DNA from 2 places in the Streptomyces sp. NPDC058964 genome. Region 2 is predicted to be linked to the other one. Evidence: riboswitches for the same ligand, from Rfam matches in the RefSeq annotation. Region 2 holds a riboswitch; the other holds the start of a gene.
What was found. A riboswitch is a leader RNA that binds a small molecule or an ion and turns the genes downstream of it on or off. The one in region 2 is predicted to bind thiamine pyrophosphate.
Positions count from the first base shown of each region.

Region 1: another riboswitch for thiamine pyrophosphate. It lies ahead of ACFW2E_RS33295 (thiamine ABC transporter substrate binding subunit); the one in region 2 lies ahead of thiC (phosphomethylpyrimidine synthase ThiC).

Region 1 is NZ_JBHYKH010000368.1:1,742-6,678, forward strand. It holds gene ACFW2E_RS33280 (DUF6119 family protein) at 1-35, opposite strand, end outside; gene ACFW2E_RS33285 (GNAT family N-acetyltransferase) at 172-822, shown strand; gene rlmN (23S rRNA (adenine(2503)-C(2))-methyltransferase RlmN) at 982-2,088, shown strand; TPP riboswitch at 2,112-2,219, shown strand; gene ACFW2E_RS33295 (thiamine ABC transporter substrate binding subunit) at 2,309-3,427, shown strand; gene ACFW2E_RS33300 (ABC transporter permease) at 3,427-4,937, shown strand, end outside.
Region 2 is NZ_JBHYKH010000204.1:32-6,525, reverse strand. It holds gene ACFW2E_RS24000 (IclR family transcriptional regulator) at 53-913, shown strand; gene ACFW2E_RS23995 (SsgA family sporulation/cell division regulator) at 1,021-1,458, shown strand; gene ACFW2E_RS23990 (YibE/F family protein) at 1,550-3,076, opposite strand; TPP riboswitch at 3,149-3,328, shown strand; gene thiC (phosphomethylpyrimidine synthase ThiC) at 3,321-5,147, shown strand; gene ACFW2E_RS23980 (hypothetical protein) at 5,295-6,005, shown strand; partial or broken gene ACFW2E_RS23975 (thiamine biosynthesis protein ThiC) at 6,185-6,322, shown strand.

The sequences.
Region 1 (4,937 bases), on a different contig from region 2:
ATGTCCAGAATCAGGGATCGTACATTCGAGGTCATGGTTTGACACTCGAACAAGCAAATCGAACGAATTGTGGTCAGTGGTGAGCAGACCTGAACCGTCGTCTGTTGGCCCGAAGTCGTCGTGCATGGGCGCTCTGGTGCCGGCTTGTGGAACGACCTAGCGTGGCTGCACATGGGGAGGGCTAAGAAGAACAAGCCGCGCCGCAGACGGGGCAGCACCGCCGAAGCGCAGGCGTCAGGATCTGTGTACTTCTGCGGTGTCGAAGGCGTCGTGATCAGGCAGGCGCGTCGTGGCGAGGGGCAGCGAGTGTTGGAGCTGCTGTCGACAATCGACACCGAGTACGACGATCTCGACTATGCGGTGCAGCACATCGACGCGGGGACCTATGCCTCGTCCGGAGCGGGTCTACGTCGTGCCCTGGTCGCCGAGGCACAGGGTGACCCCGGACTTGTTGGGGCACTCCTCGCCCTGCCTCCCGCGAGCCTGTTGCGACGGTTACAGATGGCGGAGGCTCCTCGGTCTGTGGTCAGCGGCGTGGCTCGTTCCATTGCGAAACTCAAGGCCGTCGCCGTTGCGCCTGAGAGACGTGGCGACAGAATCGGTGAGGCGCTGGTGAGGGCCTTCGTTGACGAGTACAGCGCCGCCGACTACGAGGTGCTGTACGCCCAGGTGGACGTCGACAAGCCGGCTCTCGCGCGCTGGTACGGCCGACTGGGGTTCGAGGCCCTCGGCGAAGGTGCTCCGCTCCGTCTTGATCCGCAGGGGAAGGTCGCTATCTACCCTGTCGGGGCCGAGCAGCTCGTGGTGCGGGTCTTGACCTAGGCCGACTACCTGCATCGATGCCCTCGCAGAGTGCCTGTCCTCGGGCCGTCTCTGGGCCGTCCAAGAAGACCTGCTGACAGCCGAGGACGACCAGCAACGACCACCATGGAGACCTTGGGCCCCAGGTCACTCCATTCGATCTGCGACACTGATAGGGCCATGCCTAAGCCCGGAGAACTCACTTTCGTAGCCCCGCGCGGAGCCAAGCTGCCGCCGCGGCATCTCGCCGACCTGTCGCCCGCCGAGCGCAAGGAGGCCGTCGCCGCGGTCGGTGAGAAGCCGTTCCGTGCCAAGCAGCTCTCGCAGCACTACTTCGCGCGGTACGCGCACGACCCGGAGCAGTGGACCGACATTCCCGCCGGTTCGCGCGCCAAGCTGCGGGAGGCGCTGCTTCCCGAGCTGATGACGGTCGTGCGGCACCTGTCCACCGACCAGGGCACGACCCGCAAGACGCTGTGGCGGCTGTTCGACGGGACGCTCGTCGAGTCGGTGCTGATGCGCTACCCGGACCGGGTGACGATGTGCATCAGCTCGCAGGCGGGATGCGGTATGAACTGCCCGTTCTGCGCCACGGGGCAGGCGGGGCTCGACCGTAACCTGTCGACCGCCGAGATCGTGCACCAGATCGTGGACGGCATGCGCGCGCTGCGCGACGGCGAGGTGCCCGGCGGCCCGGCCCGGCTGTCGAACATCGTCTTCATGGGCATGGGCGAGCCGCTCGCCAACTACAAGCGGGTCGTGGGGGCCATCCGGGCGCTCACCGATCCGGAGCCGGACGGGCTCGGGCTGTCGCAGCGCGGCATCACCGTGTCCACCGTCGGGCTCGTGCCTGCCATCCACCGGTTCTCCGACGAGGGCTTCAAGTGCCGCCTCGCGATCTCGCTGCACGCTCCGGACGACGAGCTGCGCGACACCCTGGTCCCCGTGAACACGCGGTGGAAGGTGCGCGAGGTGCTCGACGCGGGGTTCGAGTACGCCGCGAAGTCCGGGCGCCGGCTGTCCATCGAGTACGCGCTGATCCGGGACATCAACGACCAGGCCTGGCGCGGCGACCGGCTCGGTCGGCTGCTCAAGGGCAAGCCCGTCCACGTCAACCTCATCCCGCTGAACCCGACACCGGGGTCCAAGTGGACCGCCTCGCGGCCTGAGGACGAGAAGGCGTTCGTCGAGGCCATCGCGGCGCACGGGGTACCGGTTACCATCCGGGACACCCGAGGTCAGGAGATCGACGGTGCCTGTGGTCAGCTCGCGGCCAGCGAGCGGTAACCTGACCGGGTCAGTACATCTTCATATTCCGACAGGGGAGCGCCACAGCGCTGAGAGTGCGGCAACCGGGCCGCAGACCCTCTGAACCTCGCCCAGGTCATTCTGGGTAGGAAGTTCGGTCATCACTCAAGCTGTTGCGCCCTGCCCGGGCCCCGGTGGAGTCCTCCACGGGTCCTGGGCGGGGCCGCGTCTCTTCCTGGTCACCCCCAGGAGGAATCCAGTGCACAACAAGACCCTCGTGGCCGTCGCCACCGGGATCGGTCTGCTCGCGCTGTCCGCGTGCGGATCGTCCGGCGGCGCGGGAGCGGCGGAATCCAAGACCGTCACCCTCGTCAGCCACGACTCGTGGGCCGTCTCGAAGAACGTGCTCAAGGACTTCGAGAAGCAGTCCGGCTACAAGGTCAAGGTCCTCAACGACGGCGACGCGGGCCAGGCCGTCAACAAGGCGATCCTGACCAAGGACAACCCGCAGGGTGACGTCTTCTTCGGCGTCGACAACACCCTGCTGTCGCGCGCCCTCGACAACGGGCTGTTCCAGCCGTACGAGGTCAAGGGCTCCGACCTGGTCCTGCCCCGGTACCGGGTCGACCAGGCCAAGCACCGCGTCACGCCGATCGACTCCGGCGACATCTGCGTCAACTACGACAAGGCGTACTTCAGCAAGCACAAGCTGACCCCGCCGCAGTCCTTCGACGACCTGGTCAAGCCCGAGTACAAGAACCTCCTCGTCACCGAGAACGCGTCCACGTCCTCGCCCGGCCTCGGCTTCCTGCTCGGCAGCGCCGCCAAGTACGGCGATGGGGGTTGGCAGGACTACTGGAAGAAGCTGAAGGCCAACGGCGTCAAGGTCGTCGACGGCTGGGAGCAGGCGTACAACGAGGAGTTCTCCGGTTCGGCCGGCGGCAGGAAGGCGCACGGCGACCGGCCGCTCGTCGTGTCCTACGCCTCCTCCCCGCCCGCCGAGGTCATCTACGCGAGCCCGAAGCCCGACTCGGCCCCGACCGGGGTGTCGTACGGCACCTGCTTCCGGCAGACCGAGTACGCGGGGCTGCTGAGCAACGCGAAGAACACCAAGGGCGGCAAGGCGTTCCTCGACTTCCTGCTCACCAAGGAGTTCCAGGAGGACATGCCGCTGAAGATGTTCGTCTACCCGGTGCGCCAGGCCGCCCAGGTGCCGCCGGAGTTCGTCAAGTACGGCCGGCAGGCCTCCGACCCGGAGACCATGGCCCCCGACAGGATCGCCGCCAACCGTGACCAGTGGGTCAAGTCGTGGACGTCGCTCGTACTGAAGCTGTGTCTTTCAAGGGGCGCACGGGGAACGCGGCGCGGCTCGCCCTGATGGCCGGGCCGGTCGCGTTCTTCGCGCTGTTCTTCGCCTACCCCGTCACCGCGATCGTCGCCCGCGGCCTGAAGGTGGACGGCGTCTGGCGGTTCGGGCGGATCGCGGACGTCGTCACACAGTCCGACGTCCGGCACATACTGTGGTTCACCACCTGGCAGGCGCTCGCCTCCACCGCGCTCACCCTGCTGGCCGCGCTGCCCGCCGCGTACGTCTTCGCGCGCCTCGACTTCCCGGGCAAACAGGTCCTGCGGGCCGTCGTCACCGTCCCGTTCGTGCTGCCGACCGTCGTCGTCGGCACGGCGTTCCTCGCGCTGGTCGGCCGCGGCGGGCTGCTCGACGAACTGTGGGGCGTACGGCTGGACACGACCGTGTGGGCGATCCTGCTGGCGCACGTCTTCTTCAACTACGCGGTCGTCGTACGGACGGTCGGCGGCCTGTGGTCGCAACTCGACCCGCGCCAGGAGGAGGCCGCGCGGATGCTCGGCGCGTCGCCCCTGAGGGCCTGGCGCAAGGTCACCCTCCCGGCGCTCGCCCCGGCCGTGGCCGCCGCCGCGCTGATGGTGTTCCTGTTCACCTTCACCTCCTTCGGTGTGGTGCAGATCCTCGGCGGCCCCACCTTCTCCACGCTCGAGGTCGAGATCTACCGGCAGACCTCCGAGATCTTCGACCTCTCCACGGCCGCGGTGCTCACCATCGTCCAGTTCGTCGCGGTGGGCGCGATCCTCGCCGTGCACGCCCGGACGGTACGGCGCCGGGAGACCGCGCTGCGCCTGGTCGACGCGTCGGTGACGGCACGACGGCCGCGCGGGGCGGGCCAGTGGGCGCTGCTGGCCGGAGTCCTCGCCACCGTCGCCGTACTCCTGGTGCTGCCGCTCGCCGTGCTGGTGCGGCGGTCGCTGGACGCCCCCGGCTTCGGCTACTACCGCGCGCTGACCAGCGAGGACGCGGGTACGTTCCTGGTGGCGCCGATCACCGCGATCGGGAACTCGCTCCAGTACGCCGTCGCCGCCACCGCCATCGCCGTACTGATCGGAGCTCTCGCCGCCGCCGCGCTGGCCCGCCGTGACGCGGGCCGGATCGTGCGCGGATTCGACGCGCTGCTGATGCTGCCGCTGGGCGTGTCCGCGGTGACCGTCGGCTTCGGCTTCCTCATCGCCCTCGACGAGCCGCCGCTGGACCTGCGCCAGTCGTGGATCCTGGTGCCGCTCGCGCAGGCCCTGGTCGGCGTGCCCTTCGTCGTACGCACCATGCTGCCGGTGCTGCGGGCGGTGGACGGACGGCTCCGGGAGGCGGCGGCCGTCCTCGGGGCGTCGCCGTGGCGGGTGTGGCGGGAGGTCGACCTGCCGATGGTGCGGCGCGCGCTGCTGATCGCGGCCGGATTCGCCTTCGCCGTGTCGCTGGGGGAGTTCGGGGCGACCGTGTTCATCGCGCGGCCCGACCGCCCGACGCTGCCCGTCGCGGTGGCGCGGCTCCTCGGGCGGCCCGGTGACCTCAACTACGGGCAGGC
Region 2 (6,494 bases):
CCCACCCGTGCTGGTTCGCACGGGCTGCCCCCTCGCGCTTCGGGAGTAACCCTTGGCCACGGCTGACACCGCAACCGCAGTACCGCTCGCACCCCCCGTGCAGCCGCGCTCCTCCGCGTCTCCCGCACAGCGCCGGACCTCCGCGGCGGTTCCCGAGCAGCCTCATTCGGCCACCCTCATCGGATCCGTCCAGCGGGCGATGCGCCTGCTGGAATCGGTCGCCGAGCACGAGTACGGCGCTCCCGCCAAGCAACTGGCCCGCGAGACGGGTCTCGCGCTCCCCACGGCGTACCACCTGCTGCGGACCCTGGTGCACGAGGGCTATCTACGCCGCGACAAGGGTCTGTTCTTCCTCGGCGAGGCGGCCGAGCGGCTGGGCAGCAGCGGAGCGGAGCAGAAACGTCGCAGCACGGTCGCCGCCACGCTCGCGCAATGGCGCGATTCCATCGGGGCACCGGTGTACTACGCGATGTACCGGAACGGCGAGATCGAGATCATGTGCGTCTCCGACACCCCGGGCAACCCGGCGGTCGAGGAGTGGGCCGACTTCCGCGAGACCGGGCACGCGCACGCCATCGGTCAGTGCCTGCTGTCCCAGATGGACGAGGGTGCCCGCCGCGATCACCTCGACCGCTACCCCGTGCAGTCCATCACCCCGTACACCGTGCGTGACAGCCCGAGCCTGCTCCGGCGCCTGAACGGGTTGCGCCGGATGGAAGTGGTCACGGAACGCCAGGAGTACGCACTGGGAACGGTCTGTGCGGCGATTCCGATCACGGTCGGCACCACGGCGGCCACGATGGCCATCTCCCTGCCCGCTCACCAGGCGAATCGGCTGCTGCCCGCGGCCCGGCAGCTGCAGCACGAGGTCGGACTGCAGCTCGGGGCGCTCGCGATCTCTATCAGTATCTGAAAACTCACTCCTTGTGATCTCTCATGTACTTTCTGCAAGATTTCCCCAGTGTCAGAGGGATCAATCCCGGCCAGTCGGTGTCATAAGGTCATAAGACGGGGTAGGCGATGCGCGAGTCCGTGCAGGCAGAGGTCATGATGAGCTTTCTCGTGTCCGAGGAGCTCTCCTTCCGTATTCCGGTGGAACTGCGCTACGAGACCTGCGATCCCTATGCCGTGCGGCTGACCTTCCATCTGCCCGGAGACGCACCGGTGACCTGGGCCTTCGGCCGTGAGTTGCTGATCGACGGGGTGGGCCGGCCCTGCGGCGACGGCGATGTGCACATCGCGCCCGCCGACGCGGACGTGCTCGGTGAGGTGCTGATCCGGCTTCAGGTCGGTGGCGACCAGGCGGTGTTCCGTTCCTCGGCACCGCCGCTGGTGGCTTTCCTCGACCGTACGGACAAGCTGGTGCCGCTCGGTCAGGAAGGGGCGCTCGCCGATTTCGACGCCCATCTCGAGGAGGCTCTGGACCGCATCCTGGCCGAGGAGCAGAGCGCCGGCTGAGGCGGCACGGCGACCGGGCAGGGGTTTCCACCGCGCCGCGTGGGGCGGCGCAGTAACGCTTCTCCTCGTATGCCACTCGCTCCGCCGAACGTCACCTCTTGCGACGCCGGCCCCTCCCGCCGTGAGCCGCGACCGGCGGGGCCGCGGCGGACCTGCCCGTCGTGGGCCCCGGCCGGTCGGCGGACACCACCAGGGCGGCGAGGGCCGTGGTGACCGGCACCGAGGCGACCAGGCCGATCGAACCCACCAGGGTGCGCACGATCTCCTCCGCCACGAGCTCGCTGTTCGCGACGCTTGTCACGCTGCTCTGAGCGATCGAGAAGAGCAGCAGCAGCGGCAGCGCGGCACCGGCGTAGGCGAGGACGAGCGTGTTGACGACGGACGCGATGTGGTCGCGGCCGATGCGGATGCCCGCCCGGTACAGCCCGCGCCGGCCCATTGACGGATTGGCCTCGTGCAGCTCCCAGACGGCCGAGGTCTGGGTGACCGTCACGTCGTCCAGGACGCCGAGCGAACCGATGATGACGCCGGCCAGCAGCAGTCCGCTCATGTCGATCGACGGATACAGCCCGTGGATCAGGCCGGTGTTGTCGTCCGTGTTGCCGGTCAGCGCCGCCCAGTCGATGAACTCCGAGCCCAGGATGCCGATCAGCAGCAGTGAGACCAGCGTGCCGAGCACCGCGACCGATGTGCGAGCCGAGAGGCCGTGGCACATGTAGAGCGCGATGAGCATGATGGCACTCGACCCCACCACCGCCACGACCAGCGGGTTCGAACCCTGCAGGATCGCGGGCAGGATGAAGAGGGTCAGCACCAGGAAACTGACGGTCAGTGCGACCAGCGCCATGAGGCCACGCAGGCGGCCCACCACCACGACGGCGAGCGCGAAGACGCCGGCCAGCAGGGCCATCGGGAACTTCCGGTTCACGTCGGCGACCGAGTACTGCAGATCCTTCGGCGCCGAGGGCTCGTAGGCGACCACGACCCTCTCGCCCTCGTGCAGCTGCCGGGACTGGTCCGGCTGGACGATCTCCGTGAATGTGCGGCCCTTGTCCCTGCCGGTGTCGACTCGGATCGTCGCCTTCTTGCAGGTGCCGTTCGTCCCCTGTTGCGCGGAGTCTCCCTGGGCCGTGGAGGCGTCACCGGCCCGGGCCTGCCCCGAGGCGTTGACCGACTTGCAGCTCACCTCGACCACCTTGGTGACGGTGGCCTGCTGCGTCTGCCGGTCGAAGCCGACCCCGGTGCGCGCGTGGGACGGGGCCCCGCCGGGCCAGAGGACCACGAGTCCGACCACGACCGCCGCGGTGAACGGGATCAGGATGGCCGCGATCACCTTGCGCAGATGCTTGGAAACGGGGGCGGCGGGGCCGTGACTGTGCGAGTGGCCGTGGCCGCTGCCGGAGACGGGGCCGTGCCCTTGCCGATGTCCCTGGCCGTGCGGTTCCTCGCCCCCTTGCCTGCGCCCGTGGCTCCGTCTGTGAGCGTGCCCGTGGTCGTGCCCGTGGCCGTTCTCGTCACCGAGACCGTGGCCTTCGGTGCCGTGTCCGTCGCCTGGCCGCGAGCCGGGTTCGCCCGGCGGCTCGGGTGGCGGGTACGGATACTGCTGCATCGTGGTCACCGATCGATCGTCGCAAGAACGGCGGGGGGTCCTCTGTTCACCGCGCCTGAATTGACGCTAGCGTGGAGGCACCTTTGCACACGCGGGAGCTCGGAGCACCGGGCTGAGAGGGCGCTGACCTCCGTATTCACGATGTTTCACGTGGAACACATGGTGTTTCACACGAAACATCGACCGAGACGGAATCTGCTGCGCCGACCGCCGAACCTGTTACCGGGTAATGCCGGCGTAGGGAGTAGGTCTCATGACCAACAAGGACGCACGCACGCCTGCCTCCACGCAGAACGCGGCCAGCGCAAACGCGACCGCTGCGACGAGCGGGGAGGCCGGGAAGTCCATCGGCTGGCACAAGGGGTATGTCGAGGGCTCACGCCCCGACATGCGTGTGCCGGTCCGTCAGGTGCACCTCACCAACGGGCAGTCGGTCACGCTGTACGACACCTCCGGCCCGTACACCGATCCCCTAGTCGAGACCGACGTCCGCAGGGGCCTGCCGCCGCTGCGGGAGAACTGGATCATCGCCCGCGGCGACACCGAGGAGTACGCGGGGCGTCCCGTCCGCCCCGAGGACGACGGGATCAAGCACACCTCTCCGCGTGGAGGCCTGCGCAACCTCGACGCGGTGTTCCCGGGGCGGCCCCGTCAGCCCCGCCGCAGCCGCGACGGCCGGGCGGTCACGCAGCTGGCGTATGCGCGCCGGGGCGAGATCACACCGGAGATGGAGTTCGTGGCCGTCCGCGAGAACGTGTCTCCCGAGGTGGTCCGCGACGAGATCGCGGCGGGCCGGGCCGTGCTGCCTGCCAACGTCAACCACCCCGAGATCGAGCCGATGATCATCGGCAAGCGGTTCCTGGTGAAGGTCAACGCCAACATCGGCAACTCGGCGGTGACGTCCTCCATCGAGGAGGAGGTCGAGAAGATGACCTGGGCGACCCGGTGGGGCGCCGACACGGTCATGGACCTGTCCACCGGCCGCAACATCCACACCACCCGCGAATGGGTGCTGCGCAACTCCCCCGTCCCCATCGGCACGGTGCCGCTCTACCAGGCTCTGGAGAAGGTCGACGGCAGGGCCGAGGAACTCACCTGGGACATCTACAAGGACACGGTCATCGAGCAGGCCGAGCAGGGCGTGGACTACATGACGGTCCACGCGGGCGTCCGGCTGCCGTACGTCCCGCTCACCGCGAACCGCAAGACGGGAATCGTCTCGCGCGGCGGTTCGATCATGGCGGCCTGGTGCCTCGCGCACCACAAGGAGTCGTTCCTGTACGAGAACTTCGAGGAACTCTGCGAGATCCTCGCCGCCTACGACGTCACCTACTCGCTGGGCGACGGCCTGCGGCCGGGCTCGATCGCTGACGCCAACGACGAAGCGCAGTTCGCCGAGTTGCGCACACTCGGGGAACTCAACCGGATCGCGAAGCGTTGCAACGTGCAGACCATGATCGAGGGCCCGGGGCATGTCCCGATGCACAAGATCAAGGAGAACATCGACCTTCAGCAGGAGATCTGCGATGAAGCTCCGTTCTATACGCTCGGCCCGCTGACCACGGACGTCGCGCCGGCGTACGACCACATCACTTCCGGCATCGGTGCCGCGATGATCGCCTGGTGGGGCACGGCCATGCTCTGCTACGTCACGCCCAAGGAACACTTGGGCCTGCCCAACCGGGACGACGTCAAGACCGGCGTCATCACCTACAAGATCGCCGCCCACGCGGCCGACCTCGCCAAGGGGCACCCAGGTGCGCAGGAGTGGGACGACGCGCTGTCCGACGCGCGTTTCGAGTTCCGATGGGAGGACCAGTTCAACCTCGCCCTGGACCCGGACACGGCAAGGGAGTTCCACGACGAGACCCTCCCGGCCGAACCCGCCAAGACGGCCCACTTCTGCTCCATGTGCGGGCCCAAGTTCTGCTCGATGAAGATTAGCCAAAGCATCACAGAGCGGTTCGGTGGCGCGGCGGCTGAGGGGGCGTCTCCCGACGAGATCGCCGAGGGGATGCTCCAGAAGTCGAAGGAGTTCGCGGCGAGCGGGAACAGGGTGTACCTGCCACTGGCGGAATAGCCGAAGTCCGACAGAGCAGCCCGCGTCTCAGGGCAGAGTCGCGGGCTGTCCTGCTGTGTGGGGACTGGCGGATGGCGTGATTACAGCCTTCTGCCAGGGACACAACAGGTGCCCTGACGCGTTGAACCGGGTGTGACGGAGCACTCGATGATGTGGGATGAGACGGGCCTTTCCGATCTGCAGGCGCACCTGGCTCACGAAATGCTGAGCCGCGTCTCGGCGATCGCCCTTGAAGAGAAAGTCTGGCTCGTCCGTGGTGTGGTGAATGCCCCGGATCGACGCGGTGTCGGCCGCGTGGTTCTGTGGGATGGACAGCGACTGGATGCGTCAGTTGCCTTCGACATGCCGCTGACGGACCCAGAGGGCGCAAACATCCCCTCCGGGGACCTGGCGGCTGCTCTGCGAAGTGCCCTGGCTGGCTGCTCCGAACAAGACGTCGAGCAGGCACCGCGCGACGCCTTCGGGATCCCCGTGATCGACGCCTCTGCCACCGTTCATGCCTTTGTCGCCCAGCCGCAGTTCCATCTCTCGGATGCACTGCTTGCTGCGGGGGCAGCCTTTTCCATCCCCTCAGAGTCTGACGAGCCCGCAGAGCTGCGCCTACGTGGCTTCATGCTTCTCGATCAGGCAACATGCCGTCTCTACCTGGACACGCCTGCATCACAGGACACTCTGCCGTCCGGTTTCGACCTTCCCCTTCGAGACGAAGAGGGCTCCGTTGTCGCCGGCGCGACAGGGGCGCAAGCCGTCCTGCCGATGTTGCTGGAGATGGGGGAGATCGAGCGCCTGCGGAAGGACGTCCACGACCCCTACTGCCTGGCTGTCTACGATTTGGTGGGCTGGCTCACCGGTCGATGAGGCTTAGCCAAGGAGTCGCAGAGCGGTTCCGTGGTACAGCGGCTGAGGGAGCGTCGTCCGCCGACTTGCGGATCTGCCTCCACTGGCTGGAGGAGGGCCGGTCTCCCGCAGCGGGCGAACGGCTCCTTGACCTGTAGTCGGCAGGTCAGTCGGTCCTGTGTGCTGCTTCGGGCCTGATGCTGTCCTCGATGAAGATCTCTCAGGACATCCGCCGCGAACACGGCGGCTCCAGGGTGGAGATCGAGGAGGGTATGGCCCAGAAGTCGAAGGAGTTCGCGGCGAACGGGAACCGGGTCTATCTGCCCATCGCCGACTGACGTGCGGACACAGGGGGCATCGGCCCGGTGGTGCCGTTGAGGCTTCCTCGGGCAGTGCCCCGTCCTCGGGGCCGTCCAGGGCATGTGGCAGGGCCGGTTGTCGCGGGGGGGGGCCCCCCGGGGGGGGGCCCCCGCCTGGTGTTGGGGGGGTGTCGCGGGCGCCCGCAGACCG